DNA from 3 places in the Rhizobium sp. BK060 genome. Region 3 is predicted to be linked to each of the others. Evidence: riboswitches for the same ligand, from Rfam matches in the RefSeq annotation. Region 3 holds a riboswitch; each other region holds the start of a gene.
The links. A riboswitch is a leader RNA that binds a small molecule or an ion and turns the genes downstream of it on or off. The one in region 3 is predicted to bind cobalamin.
Positions count from the first base shown of each region.

Region 1: linked by a shared signal. The riboswitch ahead of cobU (bifunctional adenosylcobinamide kinase/adenosylcobinamide-phosphate guanylyltransferase) and the one ahead of bluB (5,6-dimethylbenzimidazole synthase) in region 3 are both predicted to bind cobalamin.
Region 2: linked by a shared signal. The riboswitch ahead of FHT71_RS22860 (ABC transporter substrate-binding protein) and the one ahead of bluB (5,6-dimethylbenzimidazole synthase) in region 3 are both predicted to bind cobalamin.

Region 1 covers NZ_JACHYW010000018.1:79,493-86,274, forward strand. Annotated here, with positions in the region: gene FHT71_RS20080 (glycine betaine ABC transporter substrate-binding protein) at 1-676, opposite strand, end outside; gene FHT71_RS20085 (cobyric acid synthase) at 1,244-2,698, shown strand; gene FHT71_RS20090 (chloride channel protein) at 2,695-4,485, opposite strand; cobalamin riboswitch at 4,733-5,129, shown strand; gene cobU (bifunctional adenosylcobinamide kinase/adenosylcobinamide-phosphate guanylyltransferase) at 5,258-5,782, shown strand; gene cobW (cobalamin biosynthesis protein CobW) at 5,788-6,782, shown strand, end outside.
Region 2 covers NZ_JACHYW010000023.1:71,992-78,773, forward strand. Annotated here, with positions in the region: gene FHT71_RS22850 (ABC transporter ATP-binding protein) at 1-560, opposite strand, end outside; gene FHT71_RS22855 (iron ABC transporter permease) at 557-1,597, opposite strand; gene FHT71_RS22860 (ABC transporter substrate-binding protein) at 1,594-2,610, opposite strand; cobalamin riboswitch at 2,789-3,017, opposite strand; gene FHT71_RS22865 (hypothetical protein) at 3,039-3,383, opposite strand; gene msrB (peptide-methionine (R)-S-oxide reductase MsrB) at 3,609-4,091, opposite strand; partial or broken gene FHT71_RS22875 (epoxide hydrolase) at 4,191-4,598, opposite strand; gene FHT71_RS22880 (organic hydroperoxide resistance protein) at 4,798-5,193, opposite strand; gene FHT71_RS22885 (MarR family transcriptional regulator) at 5,344-5,850, shown strand; gene FHT71_RS22890 (NAD(P)/FAD-dependent oxidoreductase) at 6,393-6,782, shown strand, end outside.
Region 3 covers NZ_JACHYW010000039.1:7,159-13,940, forward strand. Annotated here, with positions in the region: gene FHT71_RS28655 (hypothetical protein) at 1-735, opposite strand, end outside; gene FHT71_RS28660 (DUF1003 domain-containing protein) at 868-1,392, opposite strand; gene FHT71_RS28665 (LTA synthase family protein) at 1,474-3,402, opposite strand; gene FHT71_RS28670 (PD40 domain-containing protein) at 3,619-4,452, shown strand; cobalamin riboswitch at 4,479-4,661, shown strand; gene bluB (5,6-dimethylbenzimidazole synthase) at 4,701-5,390, shown strand; gene FHT71_RS28680 (DUF2865 domain-containing protein) at 5,398-6,474, opposite strand; gene FHT71_RS28685 (NADP-dependent malic enzyme) at 6,606-6,782, opposite strand, start outside.

The DNA.
Region 1 (6,782 bases), on a different contig from region 3:
TGAGGAGAGTCATGTCGTATTTGCCGAGGATGGCTGTCGGGGCCCAATAGTAGCCAAGCCAACCGGTCTTTTTCTGGAATGCGGCTGCGATGGAATCATCAAGTTCCTGCGGGCTGCTGGTTTCGACAAGCTGAAACCCGTTCTTGTCGGCTCCCAGCGCGCGGAACAGATTTGACGTCGATATCTGGCAACTCCAGCCGACGGGACAACTATAGACCGCGCCCTGCGATGAATTGCCCGGTGCCGGGAAAAGTTCGGGATGCTTGAGTGCGTCCTCTACGCTGCGGATCTCCGGATTGGCATCGGCGATGAATTTCGGTATCCACCAGCCCTCGACGGCGCCCTCCGAGAGGATTTCGGCCGCCTGGATCAACTTGCCCTCCTTGACTGCGCTATCGAGTTCGGTGCGCACTGAATTAATCCAGAACTCGGACGCGATATCCGGCTCACCTTTTCCGTTCATCGAGAGGAAAGTCGGCATCGTGTCACCCGGGACGATCTTGACCGAGCAGCCGTAACCCTTCTCGAGAATGAACTTATCGAAGTTGGCGGCAATACCGGCCGAGGCCCATTTCATTTCAGCGATGGCGACGTTGCCGCATTCGGCAGCCTGCGCGGTAGCGGCGGCTGCACAAACTCCTGCGGCGAGCAGGATTGACGTGCAGAGAAATCTCATCTTGCGTTCCCATTCTTGCTGCAGCGGCCACAACCTAGGCGTTCCACACCTCGCGGAGGTCCTCGTGCTGTTGTCCGGGCTTTTGCGGTGGCGCTCGTCTTGGCGCCTTGGAAGGCAGCCTACGCGTTCGGTTGCGGAAATCAATTGTCTTCTGTGCTTGAGGCGTGAAGTCTAAACATCTGATTTAATATCGTTAATGCTAGTCTCACCAAAAGATTACCGCGAGCGTTCAGAGATTGTGTTGGTAGACTTGGCAGCGGCGCCTCGATCGAGAAGAAAAGTCAGAAAATGCCAAAATTCATCTTTGCTTAAGGGCTTGCTAACCCTCCGGTAATAATGTGGCGCTATCTGTTGTTGCGTAGCGGGGGACACCGCTGCTTCTCCGGATCAGGTAGTGCGTCCCGGGGAACGTGAGCTTCGCCGTGTGTGGGCGAATGCGCCAGCGTATTTCGGCAGGCCGCGCAACCTTCAACGGTTGACGCGGCCTTCGCATTTTCGGCGCCTGCGATTGACCGCAACCTTGACGTCGTTGTAGGCCGAGGCGAATTTCTCCGGAGTTCTGCGACAATGACCAAGGCCATCATGCTCCAGGGTACCGGCTCCGACGTCGGCAAGACCGTTCTTGTTGCGGGGCTTTGCCGGCTTGCTGCCAATCGCGGCCTTTCGGTCCGTCCCTTCAAGCCCCAGAACATGTCAAACAATGCCGCTGTCGCTGATGACGGTGGTGAGATCGGCCGTGCGCAATGGCTGCAGTCGCTCGCTGCGCGGGTACCGTCCTCCGTGCACATGAATCCTGTGTTGCTCAAGCCGCAATCCGAATACGGCAGCCAGATCATCGTCCACGGCAAGGTCTGGGGGCAGGCCAAAGGGCGGGACTATCAAAAACTCAAGCCCGCACTCCTCGACTACGTGATGCAGAGCTTTTCCGAAGTTTCGATCAGAGCAGATCTTGTCATTGTGGAAGGCGCCGGCTCGCCTGCCGAAATCAATCTCAGGGCCGGCGATATCGCCAATATGGGATTTGCGGCACGCGCCGGCGTGCCCGTCGTCCTGGTGGGCGATATCGATCGGGGCGGCGTGATCGCTTCGCTGGTCGGCACGCATACGATCCTATCCGGGGAAGACCGGGCAATGATATCCGGCTACATCATCAACAAGTTCCGCGGCGACGTTTCGCTGTTCGATGCAGGGATCGATGCTGTACGGGATCATACCGGGTGGCCATGCTTCGGTGTGGTGCCGTGGCTCAAATACGCTTCGCAATTGCCGGCCGAGGACTCGGTGGCGCTGGAGCGCCTGGCACGAGGCGGTACGGCTGCGCTGAGGATTGCCGTACCGGTGTTTTCCCGCATCGCGAATTTCGACGATCTGGATCCGCTGGCTGCGGAGCCGGATGTCGAGTTGGTTTTTGTCCGCCCCGGCGAGCGGCTGCCGTCGGACGCCCGTCTGGTCATCCTGCCCGGTTCGAAGTCGACGATATCGGATCTGGCGGATATGCGCACGCAAGGTTGGGATGCCGATCTCCTGGCCCATGTGAAACGGGGTGGCCGGGTCATCGGCATTTGCGGCGGCTATCAGATGCTCGGACGTAAGGTCCGCGACCCCTTGGGCATCGAGGGAGATGCGGTGGAGACTACCGGTCTCGGCCTACTGGATGTCGAGACGATGATGGCACCGGAAAAGACGGTGCGGAACAGCGTCGCCGTGACGGTGGAAGACGGCGCGCCGCTTGCAGGCTATCAGATCCACCTCGGCATCACCGTCGGAGAGGATTGCGGCCGGCCGTTCGCGATCATCGATGGAAAGCCGGACGGTGCAGTATCCGCAGACGGCCGGATTGCCGGCACATATCTGCACGGGCTCTTCACGAGTGACATTTATCGTTCCCATTTGCTGCGGAGTCTCGGTCTTTCGGGCGAAGCGAACGATTACCGTGCGGGTGTCGAAAAGGCCCTTGACGACATTGCGGCCGAGTTGGAAGCCTGTCTTGACCGGCGCTGGCTCGACAAGCTCTTCGGCTAGATCTCGCCAGATATTTCGCGGCGGCGGCGATCTAGTTCTTCGCTATAGCGGCGGAGCGTATAGGCCTCGCTCAGTTGCCCGACAACCTTGCGCTCAATCAGATTGTTGACGACGGCCAGCGCTTCGCTTTCGGTCTTGTCGAAGATGGCGGCTGCCTGCTTGGCGTTCATCTGCGGCTGCAGGAAATCGTTCTTGTAGCGGATGAATTCGCTGAGATCCTTGCCGGTGTCGTCGGTGTCGGTCAGGTTCGCGTAAATATCGGGAACGAGCACCAGGCCGCTATATTTGCCCGTGTCGTCCACCAGGACGACGCGCTGCGCCGAACCAATGGGGAAGCGCTCCTTGAACTCGTCGATCGAGAGCGTGGCGTTGGCGGTCTTCACATCGGCGCGCATCAGCCGGCCGACCGTCAGGTTGCGAATCCAGCCGACATCGTGGGCGCTGCGAATGCTCTCGCCGCGCAGGTGGAAGCGCCATGTTGCGAAGGAGTAGCCGAAGGTGCTGCGCACGACGAGTGAGGACGTGATGACGGCCGCAAGGACAAGCGCGGTGATTGGAAAGTCGCCGGTGATCTCCAGCGCCAGGAACGTCATCGTCAGGGGGCCGCCAATAACGGCGACTGCGAGCGAACTCATGCCGACGACCGCGTAGATGACGGGTGTCAGCGTCGCGTGGGCGAAATAGGGTGCGGAATAGGCAAATAGCTTGCCGAGCAACGCCCCCATGAACAGCGACGCGAAGAAGAGGCCGCCTCTGAAACCCGAGCCGATCGAGATCGCGGAGGCGAAGGCTTTGAGGAGAAGCAACCCAATGAGGACCGGAATAGCGACATCGCGCCCGAGATTGAGGTGCAGCGCTCCGTGTCCCGCTGACAGGACCTGCGGCGTGATAAGGGCCAGCAGACCGACGACGATGCCGCCAAGGGCGGGGCGCAGCGGCGTTGCGATGGAACTCCGGCGCGCCAGTTCCTCGATCGAGGCGACGCCCTGCATGATGAGAATGCCAACGCCCGCGCAGACGGCACCGAGTAGCAGAGCCGGGACATAGTCCGCCGGCATGACCGAGCCGAATTCGCCAACATCGATCAGGAAATCGCTGCCGGCCAGCAGCCGCGCAACCTGGGTCGCGACCAGTGCGGAAACGACAACGGGCGTCAGCGAGACGATGGTGTATGTGCCAATGATGAGCTCGAAGGCATAGAAGGCGCCGGTCAGCGGCGCATTGAAGGCCGCGGCAATCGCACCGGCCGCGCCGCATCCGACGAGAACGCGCAGGTCCGACCGGCGAAGCTGCAACTTCAGGCCAAGCTTCGAGGCCAGACCGGCCGCCAACTGTGTGTAGCCGGCTTCCAGGCCCACCGAAGCGCCGAATCCGTTCGAAATAAGGTTCTGGACGGCCACCAGAATGCTGTCGGTGAGCGATAGCCGACCGCCATGCAGAGCGTTTGCCTCGATCGGGTCCACCATCGGCTTCTTACGGGTCTTGGCGAGGATGAACAGCAAAAGACCGAGCAGGATGCCGCCGCAAACCGGTGCCGTCAGTAGCAGGAACTTGTTATCGATCTGCGAGGAGCTCAGCCTCTCGACGTCGCTGATTCCGAAGATCAGCCTGTGCATTGCACGGGAGGCCAGGCTCATGCCTGTCACAGCCAGCCCGGAGATCACCCCGACGATCGCGCCGGCGATAACCATCCCCATTTCGCTCCGCCGCAGCAGAGCGCGCATCCGCCCGATATCGAGGAGGGTGTGAAACGGGCCGAAGCGGCGGATATCGACTTTCAGGAGCATGGCAGAGAAACTAGGCGGGCGCTGGTGCGGTCAAGTGCGGTGAGGGGAAGGGCAATCAGTGGCGCGACCCGCTTGCGATGCAATTGCGGCAAAAGACCGGCGCTGGCAACAATTATTTGTGACGTAAGCCACTGATAAAAGACGATAAATATGGTAGAGAAGGTCGTCTTGACCGCGGCCCGAGGCATGCAATGTCGTTGTCGTGAGTGATGGCTCACGATTGACTTCGCCAGTGGCCTTGCCTAACGATGACTTCATAACGGATGGTTCCGGACCGGTTGAATCGGTACGGATGAAAAGGGAATGTGAAGCGGTGGACCCAATCCGGGCACCGTCATCATAGCCGACCCCGCGACTGTAGAGCGGTCAGGGTTTTCCGTCCGGCGTTGGTTCCCCGTGGTTGACGGTCTGCAATAGTGCAGGCGGGCGGCGCGGAAGCGGCGACGGAAAAGTCACTGGCAGTGCATCATGATCAACCGGGGCTGGACGCCTCTTACGTCTACGAATCGTCCGCCTTTTCATGAAATGCAGCCGGGAAGGCGAGGAAGATCCGCTAGCACGATCTGGGCGACCGGTTTCCGGTCTGCCCCGATCGCGGCTAAAATCCGCGAGCCAGGAGACCTGCCAATCGTGCCGGGCGAACAGCCCATTCCTGGGTGATGCCCGCTGCCAGCACGGAGGTTGTCATGGCTGAAAGAGAGATTTTCCGGCTGCGTTTTGCAGCCGCTCCGGCTTCTCGCGGAAGACTTCCGCAGATCGGACAGTACTTTCCATGAGCCCGATATCATCCGGCGCGACCTTCGTCTTGGGCGGTGCGCGCTCTGGAAAATCACGTTTTGCCGAGCAGTTGGTCGTTTCGACCGGTCTGGAGCGCCATTATGTGGCAACGGGCCGGGCTTGGGACGACGAGATGCGCGTCCGGATCGACAAGCACAAAGCCGATCGTGGCCATCTGTGGCATACCCAGGAAGAACCGCTCGATCTTGTCGGATGCCTGCGGGCGATCGACGGCGAGGGGCGGGCGATCCTTGTCGATTGCCTGACGCTTTGGGTCACCAATCTGATGATGGAGCAGCGCGACATTGGGGCAGAGTTCGCCTCGCTTGCCGCGTACGTGCCTACGGCGCGTGCGCGCCTCGTCATCGTTTCCAATGAGGTCGGTCTGGGCATCGTTCCGGAAAACCGCATGGCGCGGGAATTCCGGGATCATGCCGGCCGCTTGCATCAAATGATCGCGGCTGAAGCCGCGGATGTGTATTTTATCGCGGCAGGTCTGCCGCTGAAGATGAAGGGTTGAATTTCATGAACCAGCAGAAAATCCCGGCGACCGTGATCACCGGCTTTCTCGGCGCCGGCAAGACGACGATGATCCGCAATCTGCTTTCCAATACGAACGGCAAGAAGATCGCGCTGATTATCAACGAGTTCGGCGATCTCGGCGTCGACGGCGAGGTGCTCAGGGGCTGCGGCGCCGAAAACTGCACCGAGGACGATATCATCGAGCTCACCAATGGCTGCATCTGCTGCACGGTTGCCGACGACTTCATTCCGACGATGACGAAGCTTTTGGAACGCGAACAGCGCCCCGACCACATCGTCATCGAAACCTCCGGCCTCGCGCTGCCCCAGCCGCTCGTTGCCGCCTTCAACTGGCCCGACATCCGCACGCAGGTCACCGTCGATGGCGTGGTCACCGTCGTCGATAGCGCCGCCGTTGCCGCCGGGCGCTTTGCCGACGATCACGATGCCGTCGAGGCCCGCCGCGTGGAGGACGAGTCGCTCGACCACGAAAGCCCGATCGAGGAGCTTTTCGAGGATCAACTGACCTGCGCCGATCTGATCGTGCTCAACAAGACCGATCTTCTCGATGCGGCAGGCCTCGGTCGCGTGCGCGACGAGGTCGCTTCCCGTGTTGCCCGCAAGCCTGTCATGATCGAGGCACGCAATGGCGAGGTTCCGGCGAGCGTGCTGCTCGGGCTCGGCGTCGGTACCGAAGACGATGTAGTCAACCGCAAGTCCCATCATGAACTCGAGCACCAGGACGGCGTAACGCACGACCACGACGAGTTCGACAGCTTTGTCGTGGAACTCGGCCCCGTTGCCGATCCTGCCGCCTTCGTGGGCGCGTTGAAGTCGATCATCGGCCAGCATGACGTGCTGCGCCTCAAGGGATTCGTCCATGTTCCTGGCAAGCCGATGCGCCTGCAAGTCCAGGCGGTTGGAACCCGCATCGACCACTATTTCGATCGCGCCTGGGCGCCCGGCGAAGCGCGCGGTACCCGCCTGGTCGTCATCGG
Region 2 (6,782 bases), on a different contig from region 3:
GTGACGCCGAGCCTGGAAATCAGGCCCAGGATCTCGAGCTGATGCTGGATGTCCAGGTGGTTCGTAGGCTCATCAAGGAGTAGTTCGGTCGGGCTCTGCGCAAGGGCACGCGCGATATGGACACGCTGGCGCTCGCCGCCGGAGAGCGTCTGCCAAAGTTGCTTCGCTCGGCCTTCCATGCCGACGCGCGAGAGCGCCTCATCCACGGCAGCATCATCCTTTGCACCCAAGGGCGACAGGAGACTGCGATGAGGCGTGCGCCCGAGGCGCACAACATCCTTTGCGGTCAACTGCGTCTCGGTTGTCGCCTGCTGCTCGACGAAAGCAACACGGCGCGCGAGATCGCTCCGCGCCATAGTCGAAACGTCGCTCTCGCCCAAACGAACAATGCCGCTGCGCACCTTCCGCAACCTGCAGATCAGCCGCAACAGACTCGACTTGCCGGATCCGTTCGGCCCGAGCAGCCCGAGAATCGTTCCTGTCTGCACCGTCAGGCTGACGCCGTTGACGATCAGGGAGTTGCCTGCTGTAAAGCTCACATTGTCGAGGCTGATGCTCATGCCGTCTTCCGAGCGCGATACAGGATGACCGCAAAGGCAGGCGCGCCGAACAAGGCCGTGACGACCCCGATTGGCAAGACTTGTTGCGGGATGATGATCCGCGAGATGATATCGGCGCCGACCATGAAGATCGCGCCGCCGAGCACAGTCGCGGGAAGCAGGCGATCATGCGTGGGCCCGACAAGGAATCTCGCGGCGTGCGGGATGACCAGTCCGACAAAACCGATTGCGCCAACCATGCTGACCACGGTTGCCGTCATCAGCGCCGTTGTTCCAAGAAGCACCACCTGCACACGCCTGACCGCAATACCCAACGATGCCGCCGCGTCCGTTCCGAAGACGAAGGCATCCAGCGCCCGCACATGGAACAGCGAAACGACGAAGCCGAGCACCGTCACCGGCACGGCCAGATAGACGTCAGGCCAGCGGATACCGCTCAGCGAGCCAAGCAACCAGAACATGACGCCCCTCGCCTGCTCGGCATTTGCCGAGGTCGTGACGATATAGGAGGTGGCCGCATTGAAGAGCTGCGATCCGGCGACGCCGCAAAGAATGATGCGTTCGCTAGTGCCTCCGGCGCCTGCCGCAAGAAAGGCAACGAGCAGGAATGCGATCACGGCGCCGATAAAGGCGCCGCTGGACAGACTGAGAACACCATAGCCGAAGCCGAGCAGCATCACGCCAACCGCGCCGGTCGAGGCTCCTGCGGAAACGCCGAGCACGTAGGGTTCGGCCAACGGGTTTCGCAGCAACGCCTGCAGAACCGCGCCGCTGAGCGCGAGCGACGCCCCGGCACTTGCGGCCACCAACGCTCGGCTCAATCTATAGTCCCAGATGATGCCTTGATGGATGCGGCTAAGCTCGAAAGTCGTACCGAGGAGGCGGTTCGACACCGCTTTCGCGGTCGTCGCCAGCGGGATCGATATCTCCCCGATCGAAACGGCGAGACCGATCATCAGAGCGAGCAGGGAGAATGCAGCAATGGCGAGCGCACCATGCGCCCACCATACCGACTGCCTGAAAATGGCGCCGCTCACTGCGCCAGACCGAAGGAATTGATGCCCTTCGCCAGTATCTCGATCCCGTCGATCGTCCGGATCGTCGGGTTCATCGATTGGGCATCCATCATGACGAAGCGCTTATTCCTGACGGCATCGAGTTGGCTCGTGACCGGGTCCTTTGCCAGAAAGTTGAGCTTTACCGTGGGGTCATCCGCCGCATAGCGGCGCCGGTCCATCGTCGCTACGACGATCACAGCCGGATTGGCCTCTGCAATCGTCTCCCAGCCGACGAGCGGCCACTCCTCGTCTGTCGCGACCACATTCTTCGCACCGAGCATCTTCAGGACATAGGCCGGGGCGCTGTTCTTTCCGGCGATGAATGCATCGCCGTTGATTTCCTTGCTGGAGAACCAGAAGACGACCGGGAGGTTCTTTGCAGCGGCACCGGCAACCGATGCGACGGCCCGCGCTTCGCGTTGCTGCAGCTCGGCGATGAGCGCATCGCCGCGCTCCGTGATGTCGAAGATTTCGGCCAACTCAGCGATCTCCCGATAGATCAGGTCCATCGTGAACAGTTCCTTGCGAACGCCGTCGCCGCTGTCGGCATTGACCTTGGCGACGCAATCCGCCGGCGCGATGTAGGTATTGATGCCGAGTTCGGCGAATTGCTCCCGCTTGCCGACGGACCCTTGCTGACCGACGTGCCACTCAAACTCGGCGGCGACCAGATCCGGTTCCTGACCGACGACGGATTCAAAGCTCGGATCGTTGTCGGCAAGCCGTTTGATCCTCGCGTTGACTTCGGCATATTGCGGCAAAACCGGGCCGACCCAGACTGCCGTTCCGGCAATCCTGTCCGCCAGCCCGAGCGAGAAAAGAACTTCGGTCATGCCCTGACCGACCGATACGATGTTGGCCGGCGCCTTATTGAAGACGACCTCGCGGCCGCAATTGTTGATGGTCAATGGATACTGGGTGGCGGCAAGACTTGGCGCCGCCAAGCCAGCAAAGCCGAAGGCAAGCGCAATGGCTGCAAGAAATTTACGCATAGGCAATCTCGATTAGGAGGAAAGGGGCCAGCGTTCATTGCCGGCGCAACCGCTAGGAATGACGGCACGCCGGGCTAACGCTAGCGACGGAAAACCCAATCGAGACGGATGTGTGCTCTATATCGGCGAAGGCTCAGGTCAATCATGGCTGTTCCTTTCCGGGCATCCCCGCCCGGGTGATTGGATCGTGATTGACGGCAGGTCTCCTGGCTCACGGATATATGCCTTCATCTGCCTTCCCGCGATTGGTTCGCAGTGACATGGTCCTAAACGACCTCGGATGAGCGACAATCCGCCTACAGTTGCGGGGGCAGCCACGGTTTTGGTCCCTCTTGGGTCGTCCTCACCATGTTCCCTATTAATCCCCTTAGAGTCGTCCTTGGGGAACCGTCGCGCTCAGTTACGCCGGCGAGCCGTGCGACGTCAAGTCATCGATTGGTGGGCGCTCGTCCGGGTTGGCTCTGCTGCATATCTTGAAATCCGACCTCAGGACATCCTCGGATGTTGGCAAAGGTGATCTCCCGGCGATCGCCCCATTCGGTCAGTCCCCTCAGCGTCAGAACGTTCTCGTCGCGATAGACAAGGTCGGTGCGGTAGATGCCAGCGCGGCGGGCCCGGTTCTGCGCCTGACTGACGTTGCAGGTGCCTTCCGATGGCGACACATGCCAGGTGCTCATACCACTGCCATTGGGTTGCCAACCGCCTGACTGACCCAAGGCCGCTGCTGGTAGAAGGACTACGATCCCCAAGGTCGTATGGAAGGCCGCTTTCATGATCCCCTGCCCCGGTTGTGCGCGAAGTGTTGCCACAAGCGCCGAGATGATGCGGCCAAAATAGACGGACCTGTGCATTGCGCAATCATCTACAGACTGGGCCGCACCCCATTTGCGACAAATCGCGGGGAAGTCGCCCATCAGCGTTGATGATCGGTTAAAACTGCCTGTGGGCCGGAGCAATCGCCGTCTCGACGGCGACGATTGCGCTCCGGCGGCGAGCATCTATCGTGCTGGCGCTCCTTCCGGGCCACCGCGACCAAGCTTGTCAGGAAGCGGCTGCCCTTTCGGGGTGAATTCGAGCGACCCTGAGTTTATGCAGAAGCGCTCGCCTGTCGGAGGCGGGCCGTCGGGAAAGACGTGCCCCTGATGCGCGTTGCAACGCGCGCAAACAATTTCCGTTCTGAGCATGCGGTAGCGGGTATCACGAACGCGCCGCAGGTGATTGTCGGCTGCCGGGGCCGTGAAGCTCGGCCAGCCTGTACCGCTTTCGAATTTCGCAACGGCCTTGAACAGCGGAAGTCCGCAGAGCCGGCAGGTAAAAAACCCCTCGCGTCGCTCGTGGAGGAACACGCCACAGAATGGCGCCTCCTCACCATGCTCCAAAAGCAGATGGCGATCCTCCTCGCTGAGGTCCGCCACCAGCTGCTCCATCTGTTCCCGAGTGGGAGGGGTAAGATCGAACTGCAATTCGACGACGTCACGCATTCCTGGTTTTCCTTCGATCCGGCGGTTTCCCGAGACCTTCTTCGCGCAGATTACCGTCACCAAAGAGACGGCGCCGCTGAAGCGCCGTCCTAACCGCCCCTACGCCGACCGCAGCGAGCGGAAGGCCGCTCTGAGCTCCGAAGCGAAGCCCTTCGGCTGCTCCCAAGCAGCAAAGTGCCCGCCCTTGTCGAGCTTGTTGTAGTGGATGAGCTTCGGATAGGCGCGTTCCGTCCAGCTGCGCGGAGCCGCATAGATCTCATCCGGAAAAACGCTAACGGCGACCGGAATGGTGACATTCTTGACGGCAAAGAACGCCAGCTTGTTTTTCCAGTAGAGCCGCGCCGACGAGACGGCCGTGTTCGTCAGCCAGTAGAATGTAATGTTGTCCAGGATATCGTCCCGCGTCAGGCCTTCGGCCTTTCCATCGAAGACGCGTGCGATCATCTCGTAGCTGCGGATATCGTGGTCGATCATCCATGCTGCCAGACCGACCGGCGAGTCCGCGATCTGACGACGCCGGCAACCGCCGCGCATCCAAGCAGGCTACGCCGTGTGATCGATGATACTGGAGCTGTCATGATATCCTCCTGTGCTTGAGGTTGCTCGGGATGCGGGCACGATTTCACTGAAGGCGGCGCGCATCCCGTTGCATGATGGTGTTGGCGATACCTTTGGATTGGTTCTCGCCGAGAGCGTTCTCATCCCTTCAAACGAGGTTGAGCGCCACGTCGATGTTGCCGCGCGTTGCCTTAGAATACGGGCAGATCTCATGCGCTGCGTGGATGAGTTCCTCGGCGACATCACGCTCAATGCCCGGCACGCTGACGTTCAGGCGTGCGCGCAGGAAGTAGGAACCACCGTCGGCGTTCAGATCGATTTCCGTGTCGATCTCGGGCTCAACGGGCAGCTTGATCTTTCTTTGCGCTGCAGCGACCTCAATGGCACCAATGAAGCAAGCCGACCAAGCAGCGCCGAAGAGGCGTTCGGCCGCCGGGTGCGGCTGCGACAACTGAAGGTCAAGCTCGCCATCACTGCTGCGTGTGAAACCATTGCGACCGCCCTTGTTGTGGGTCTTGCCGGTAAAGAGGAGTTTCTCGGTCATGGTAAAATCCTTTCTGGGATTTGTTAATCGTATCCGCTTTAATCGGATACGATCTAAATAGGTCGATGAAAATGCATTGTCAATACCATTGCGATTTAATCGGATGCGATTTATATAAAAAGCAGAACGAACAGCCGAATAGGATCTCCCATGTCCGCATCCAAAACCGCCAAGAACCTGGAGACAGGAGCGCCCTCTTCCGGCGAGAGCGACAGCAAGAGCAACAAGCTCTCCAACTTTTTATGCTTCGCGGTCTACTCGGCAAATCTGGCCTTCGGCCGCGCATACAAGCCGATCCTCGACAAGCTGAATCTGACCTACACCCAGTATATCGCAATGGTCGCCCTCTCCGAGAAGGACGACCAGACCGTAGGAACGCTCGGCGAAAAGCTCTTCCTGGAATCAAACACGCTGACGCCGATGCTCAAGAAACTTGAGTCCCTGGGCTATATCCAACGCAAACGCGATCCCGCTGACGAGCGGCAGGTGCGACTGAGCCTGACGCCGGCCGGACGCAATCTGGTTGAGGCGGTTCCCGGCGCGCCACTGGTGGAAGCCACCGGCCTCGGCGAGGACTTTCCGGTCGTGCAGAAATCCGTGGTACGGCTGCGCGACAACCTCCTAAAGGCAACGCAAGACGGGCCGGCGAAGGATTGATCATTCTCACTGCTGTAAGCGTCGATGTATGCGGCGCTCGCTTGGCATGCGGGACGAGGGCGTCGCGCATTTGGCGCGCTGGCAACAATCCGCGACCAACCGGCGGGCAGGATTGGGCGTGGCGGTAGAGCATAGATGGGCTAATCGGCTTCGTTCCCGATCTTCACCAAGCCGACCCCGCAGAGAAGCGCGCGCCGCGAAAAGACGTTGAACGCTGCACAAGTTGGAAACGGCAGTGACTGTCAGAAGACTTTTGCTCCTTAGAGCAGCGATTTCGGCTGGAATGCGCCATTTGCGGTCGTCATCCGAGAATGGCGTCCGATTGCTAATTCAGAAGACAGGGTTGCATCACTCAGGCTTTTAATACAGGCTAATGCCGTCGCGAAAAACGGCAGGCCGATTTCAGCCGCCGAATACAAGTCGGACGAGCACATAGCTCCGGCTCGGCCAGCGTCTCCCGAAGCAATCGCCTGATACGATCAGGCTACAGCAATCATCAGCGCTGCGGACGCTGCATGCTTGCATTTGATAGGAGCGCTGCAATGCGAAACCCAGTTACGATCATCGGTGCTGGTCTCGGTGGCCTTACGTTAGCCCGTGTTCTCCATCTTCACGGCATCCCCTCGGTCATCTACGAATCCGAAGCCTCGGCGAGCGCGAGAACGCAGGGCGGGCTACTGGATATCCATGAATACAACGGCCAGATTGCCCTTAAGGCCGCAGGACTTTTTGAAACCTTCCTTGGCCTCGTCCGCCACGGCGAAGATGCAAAACGGGTCGTTGATAAGGACGGTCATATCCTATTCGACAGTCCTGGCGACAACGCCGCCAATCGTCCTGAAATTGATCGAGGCCACCTTCGGAACATGCTTATCGGCTCGCTTCCCCCGGAGACGATTAAGTGGGGCCACAGGGTCACATCGATAGCCCCG
Region 3 (6,782 bases):
GTTATCGGTTTCGGCTTTCTTGAACATCCGCTTCAGATTGGTGAGGGAGATGCCGAATTCATTGGCGATTTCGCTGATGCTCACGCCTTTGAGCAGAATGCGGTCGTGTTCCCGCGCGTCGTTGGGGAGGCGACTGATTAGATCGTGCAGCACGAGGCCGCCGACATCGGACCAGAGAAAGTGGCCGATACTGCTCCGTGGCTCCTTCCAGATCGGTTCCTGGATGAGAGCACGCGCAGCACGCGGCTGCGCGAGATGAAAGAGCCGGGGGCTGTCTGCAGTCAGCTTTGCACGATTGCCGCCATCGAGTTGATCGAGGCAGGCCATATGCCCCTGGAACCAGGACGCCATGGCCTCCTCGCTGAGTTCGGTCGTTTCGAGGCGACGGAGGCGCCGATCGGGCGTTTCATCAGGAGCATCCCGTAGAAATTTGTAGGCGATGAGTTCGGCAAGAAACGAGGCCGCGGTATTTTTGCTGGCGAGGTCAAACTCCTTGGCGACCTGCATCATGCGACCGGCCGTGAGCCCTGAAACGGGATTGCCTCGATCGCGTCCGGTATGCATGGCGAACAGCGTTTGTGTCAGCAGCCACTTTTGATGCGAAGCGGCGAGGCGGGCAAGACGAGGAGCGCGCTTGTAAATGCCGATAAGATGGAGCGCTATCTGGCGTTCGATCGACAGAAACAGGGGGTGATCAAGAATTTCCTCGCGTGTATGCGGTCGGCCAGTGAGCATCGTCTCGTACGGTCGGTCGGATTGGTTCCAATTGCTCCTCTTACATTTGTGACGGTGTTTCAATGCGAGACTTGGTTAGCGGATCGTTAATCGGTCGGTATAGTTAAATTCAAGCGATCCCCGATCGTTCCATCAACTGGGCAGGCGCTGATTCAGTCGCTCGATGTCTTCGCGCAGTGCTGCAATTTCGGTGAGCACACGCATATCTATCTTCTGATGTAGAGAAAGAACTTCCAGTTCAGCTTTGAGATTGACTTCGTAGTCTTTCGCCGCCTCGAAGCGATCGCGCTCTGCTTGCCGGTTCTGCGACATCATGATGATGGGAGCCTGGATTGCGGCAAGCATCGAGAGCACGAGATTGAGGAAGATAAAGGGATAGGGATCGAAGGCGCGTGTGAGTAGTACGACCGTATTTACGACGCACCAGAAGACCAGGAACAAGAAGAAGGCGACAATGAACGACCATGAGCCGCCGACGCGGGCAATCGAATCCGCAAGGCGCTGTCCGGTGGATGATTCCGCCTGCAAGGCCGCATTGATGTCGGTCGAGATTATCTTACGCTCATGGGCTTTTGCGAGAACGCGCTTCTCGATCTCACCGAGTTCGTCAACAGGTTTGTCGAAGTGATGGTGGATGAAGTCCGATAGATTATGCATGGCTAACTCCGAATGCTAGATCGCTCGGGCGCCAGTATTCCGTAATGTTTTCAAATTGCAATGCGGGCTTGTGCCGCTCTCTTACGTGCCTTGCGCATACAGCCGGGCATGCTGTGGGAAGAAGCGGCCGAGCGTCTGAGCCTTGCCAAACATGATGTCGTGCTGGAGATATCGATAGTCCCGTACGAGAGGATCGAGGTTCTTCGGCTTCAGGACCCAATCGGGCGACGGCGTGTTGTCACGCGCAATCAGTTGGTAACGATCGATGACACTGTACTTCTTCCGCACGCGGCCGAGAAAGCCGGTGTAGTAGGGATGCTCGAAGCCTGCGAACTTCAAGAGATGGTAGGGCAGCAGCGATGGGCTGATCGTGCCGACGTCCTTCTTGCTGCCTTTCTTGTTGGACCAGATGACGAGCGGCGTCTCGTGTTCCTGCTTCATGACGCTGACCGATGCCTTACGCGTGGCAACCTGGTCCGGCATGTAGCCGGTCGCCATATAGACGTTGCCGAGCGGCGGAAGGTGATCGCCCCAGAGGACGATGATCGTCTCGCGATCGCGCTTCTCGGCCCAATTCATCAGCATCTTGAGGCTGTCGTCGGCTTCCTTGATCCCCTGCGTGTAGGTGGCCAGCGTGGCCCGGTCCGCATCGTTCAGGTTGCCCTTGATGTCGACGGTGTTGTGTACGTAACGGTTCGGCTCGTAGGGACCATGTCCCTGCAGGGTGACACCAAAGAAGAAGAACGGACGATCAATACCGTCGGCCTCGCGCATGATCTCCTTCATAAGGGACTCGTCCGAAGCGAAGATGCCCCTCTTTTCCATCGGAGGCATGGTTTCTTCAGAGCGGAACTGCTCGAAACCGAAGTCCTTGTAGACTTCGTTGCGGTTCCAGAACCAGCCGCTGAATGGATGAAGTGAGCGGGCGGCATAGCCTTCGCCGCGGAAGAACGTGGCGAGCGAGGGAACATCGCGACGGATGTATTGCTGATAGGGGATGCTGCCATATGGGAGGAAGGCATTGGAAAAGCCTGTCAACGCCTCGAATTCGACGTTGGCGGTCATGCCGCCGAACTCCGGTGAGAATACATGGCCAGACTGCTCGGCGCGAATAGTCGGCATGGGATCGGGCGACAGGCTCAGCGTCTTCAGTCGGGTCGGATCCCAGAACGATTCACTCATCAGCATGATCACGTCGGGCTTTTCTCGTGGGCCGCTGAGATAGCCGTAGTTGCGGCCGGGGATAGCATCAAGCGCCTGCGTACCGAAGCCGGCCGGTGCTGCAACGTCGGCCATCGGAATATTGAAGATGAAGGCGAGGATGAAGCCGTTGCTCCGGTAGTTTTCCTTCTGGTCCCACATCATCGGGACCACCTGAAGGCGGTCACGGATGAAGGAATACTGTGAATAGTCCATCAATGACCCGAAAGTCGCGATAACGGGCAGGCCGACGCACAGGTGGCGGAGGCGAGAGGTCCTTGAGAGTTTCGGGAAGTTGCGCCAGGCGAAGCGCCAGAGGATGACAATCGCGCCAGCGGAAAGGGCAATGCCGACAACCATCGCAACGGCAGTCCAGGGGCGGTCGCGCACCATGACAGGAAGCAGTTCCATGATCTGGCGCCCGAAAAGAACGTCGGATGGATAAAGGGGGTCCGTGAGGTAATGCTGCTTCTGGTTGGAGACAATGGCGGGAACGAAGACCAGCGGGAGAACGATCAATGCCGAAATGAATTGTCTTCCCAAGGCGGCATCGAGCGACAGCATCAGGACAGTCAACATTACAACGGTCGTCATTCCGGGACGCGCCGGCGATATCAGGAATTCGCGCACGTCGGCCAGCCCATCGCGGGCAATTATCTCGACGGCGGCCGTAGCAAAGAGAGCAAGCAGGGCGCAAAGAGCGACGCCGAGCGCTGTGCGTATAGCAGGCGACCGGACGCTTCCTCCGAAATCGGTGGAAAGCGACGCAAAGCGCGCTGCCACTGCAGACCTCATTACCAACGCGATCAACCGGAAAACTCCAACGTCATAAAAGCTTCACCGAACTGTCACATCCTCGTCATGAACGCTAGATGAACCGTTAGGTTTCCCGCATTTGTGATTAGTGGATAAGGCGCCGGTCGCCCAAGAGACACGTCCTGTGGTGCAAGCTGGCCTGGTGCATTTGCTTGTGCTGAGTGGCGGGCCGTCGTAGGTCTGACGGAGTCGATGTCAGGAGGATTCAGATTGCGCAGTTCCGTCGAGATCTACAACATCAGGACAGGCGAGGCGCGCGTCGTCTGGCAAACCACGCAACTCGTGGAGGCGCCGAACTTTTCACCCGACGGTAGCTATCTTCTGCTGAACGGTGACGGTCTTCTGTACCGTCTGGCGCTTGACGGTTCGGGCAAGGTCGAAAAGGTCGATACCGGCTTTGCCACGGCCTGTAACAATGATCATGGCATTTCGCCTGATGGCCGTCAGATCGTCATTTCCGATAAGACTGAGTTCGGTAAGTCGACGATTTATGTGCTACCCGCCGAAGGCGGCACGCCGCGTCTGGTGACGCAAAATCAGCCGTCCTACTGGCATGGCTGGTCGCCCGACGGGAAACAACTGGCCTATTGCGGCATCCGCAACGACGTATTCGATATCTACACGATCTCCGTGGACGGCGGCGAAGAAAAGCGGTTGACGCACGGCGAGGGGCGCAATGACGGGCCGGATTATTCAGCCGACGGCCAGTGGATCTACTTCAATTCCAGCCGCACCGGCCTCATGCAGATCTGGCGCATTCACCCGGATGGGACCGGCCTCGAGCAGATCACCAGCGACAATTGTGGGAATTGGTTTGCTCATCCGTCGCCAAACAACGATAAGGTCCTGATCCTTTCCTACGATCCCGACGTCTTCGACCACCCGCGCGATCTCAATGTACGGCTGCGGCTGATGGACATGGATGGGGGCAAGCTGACAACACTCTTCGATCTCTTCGGCGGGCAGGGAACGATCAACGTGCCGAACTGGTCGCCGTCGGGCGATGAGTTCGCCTATGTGCGTTACTACCCAGTCTCTGTGTGAGGGATTGCATCGCGTGATTTTTGCCGGCATAGACCCTTCCGTCGGGTGCCCGTCTTAGGCGGGAGAATCGGGAATTCGGTGTGAGACCGAAACGTGCCCAACGCTGTAAGGCTGACGACTGCCGCAACACGCCACTGGTCCAGTACCGGGAAGGCGCGGCAGTCGGATGACGCCAAGTCAGAAGACCGGCCCGACATCATAGACTGACCCGCGTGGACGGCGGGCGGTTGTGTTGTTGGGGATTGACGATGCGACCAGACCATTCAGGCTCCCTGTCGGGAGCTGCAGCCTTTTCGACCGAGGACCGCGACGCCGTCTACAGGGCGATTTCGACGCGCCGTGACGTGCGTTCGGAGTTTCGCCCGGATCCCATACCCGACGACGTCGTCAGCAGGCTTTTGACGGCTGCGCACCACGCCCCGTCTGTTGGATTCATGCAGCCCTGGAACTTCGTCCTGGTGCGCGATCAGCAGATGAAGGAGGCTGTTTGGCAGGCGTTCGATCGCGCTAATCGCGAGGCCGGCGAGATGTTTCAGGGGGAGCGACAGCAGCTCTACCGGTCGCTGAAGCTGGAGGGCATCCGAGCCGCACCGCTCAGCATTTGCGTCACCTGTGATCCCGATCGCTGCGGTGATGTCGTTCTCGGACGGACCCACAACCGGCGAATGGACTCCTACTCCACAGTCTGCGCCGTGCAGAATTTGTGGCTGGCAGCGCGTGCCGAAGGCGTCGGGGTCGGCTGGGTGAGCATCTTTCACGAGTCCGATATCAAGGGGATTCTCGGCGTTCCGGAGCGGGTGGAGATCGTTGCCTGGCTGTGCCTAGGTTACGTCGATCAGCTCTATGACCAACCGGAACTGGCGGTCAAAGGATGGCGCCAGCGCCTGCCGCTGGAGGAGCTTGTGTTTATGGATCGTTGGGGCAAGTCTGCAGACTAGGCAGCGACTATTGCTGCGGCTGGGGACCTGGCTTTGCCGGGTTCTTGAGGTCGATCGTGCCTTGGTCGCCCGCCAGGAACTGCGGACCGATCTGACGGACCTTGTTTGCCGGGTCGTAAGGCCTGTCCGGCACCTGTGGCAGCGGAACCGCGGGTGCTGCGGTCGGGCTCTTGGTCTCGGGCTTCTTGGTTTCGATCGTGGTGATCGACCCCTGCGGCGGTTCGCTGATCGTTTGGCTTTTTCGCATCCGCTCGTAGTAGGCGTTTAGATCGCAGCTGCAGGACGATCTTTCGCCGGGCTTGCGGTTCTTGTAGGCGAAGGCATTCGGCATGGCGCTGTAGGGCGCGCCTGTCGCCGCGGAGATCATCTGCGATGTCTCCGTGCTGGAGACGTCATGATAGAAGAGCTCGGTGTCGATGCCGGGACACATCTTCGAGCAGGTGTCGGCATCGCGGGCAAAGTCCTGGGATGTTGCGTTCGAGCTCAACGGAAAAAAGCCGCCGTCACAGCTTCGCACGCAGACGGTGTTCAGATGAGAGAGCGGCGACATGCCCGGGAGACCATAGCGGCGCCGGCTGGGATCACGACCCAACGGAATGAACGTGTCGCTTCGCAGCGCCTGATCTTCGATACTCGGTGGCTGCGCATACCCTTCGGCGCTGTCGGCGGGCCATTGTTCCTCGTTGCAGCCATTGTCATCGAGTGCGGCAAGAAGTTCGTTCCTCGTGCGGACATCCTCGCTCTGACCGCGCAGTTCGTCGCGACGCTGCTGGAGATAGCGGATATTGTCGACCATCTTGGATTCTGCGCGCTCGAGTTCCCCGCAGTATCCGTCATCGTCGCCGATCACCACCATGCTGCCGCTCGTGCAGCCGCTCTGGCGCAGATCGCTGCGGACCTTGCGAAGCTCAAGGTTCTGCTCTGCGATAGCGCTGGCGTACTTGCGCACCTCGGACGTGCTGCCGATGATCTGCGGCAGGTCGGCAAGGCGGGCGCGCAGATCGCCACAGATTGCCGGCATCTGGGCGTAGCTCGGGCCGGTCAAAGTAAATGCGGCTATGAGTGACAGAATCCAGCGGTTCAAGGCATCGTCCCATCGATGAGCAAATAGCAGGGTCGTCTGGCGCGGCTTTTTCGCCGCGCCTTCATTGCTAGCTCGTTTGTCTTAACGAGCTGCGGTCAGAATCCTACCGCATTTTCTCGATCTGCGGCAAATCACGCCGGTTGTGAAGCCTCCACGACGGCGAGGGCGGCCATGTTGACTACGCCGCGGGAAGTGACGGACGGCGCCAGGATGTGCGCGGGCAGCGCTGCACCAAGCAAGATCGGCCCGACGTGCAACCCGTCGATCATCGACTTTACGACGCCGAGCGTGATGTTGGCTGCATCGAG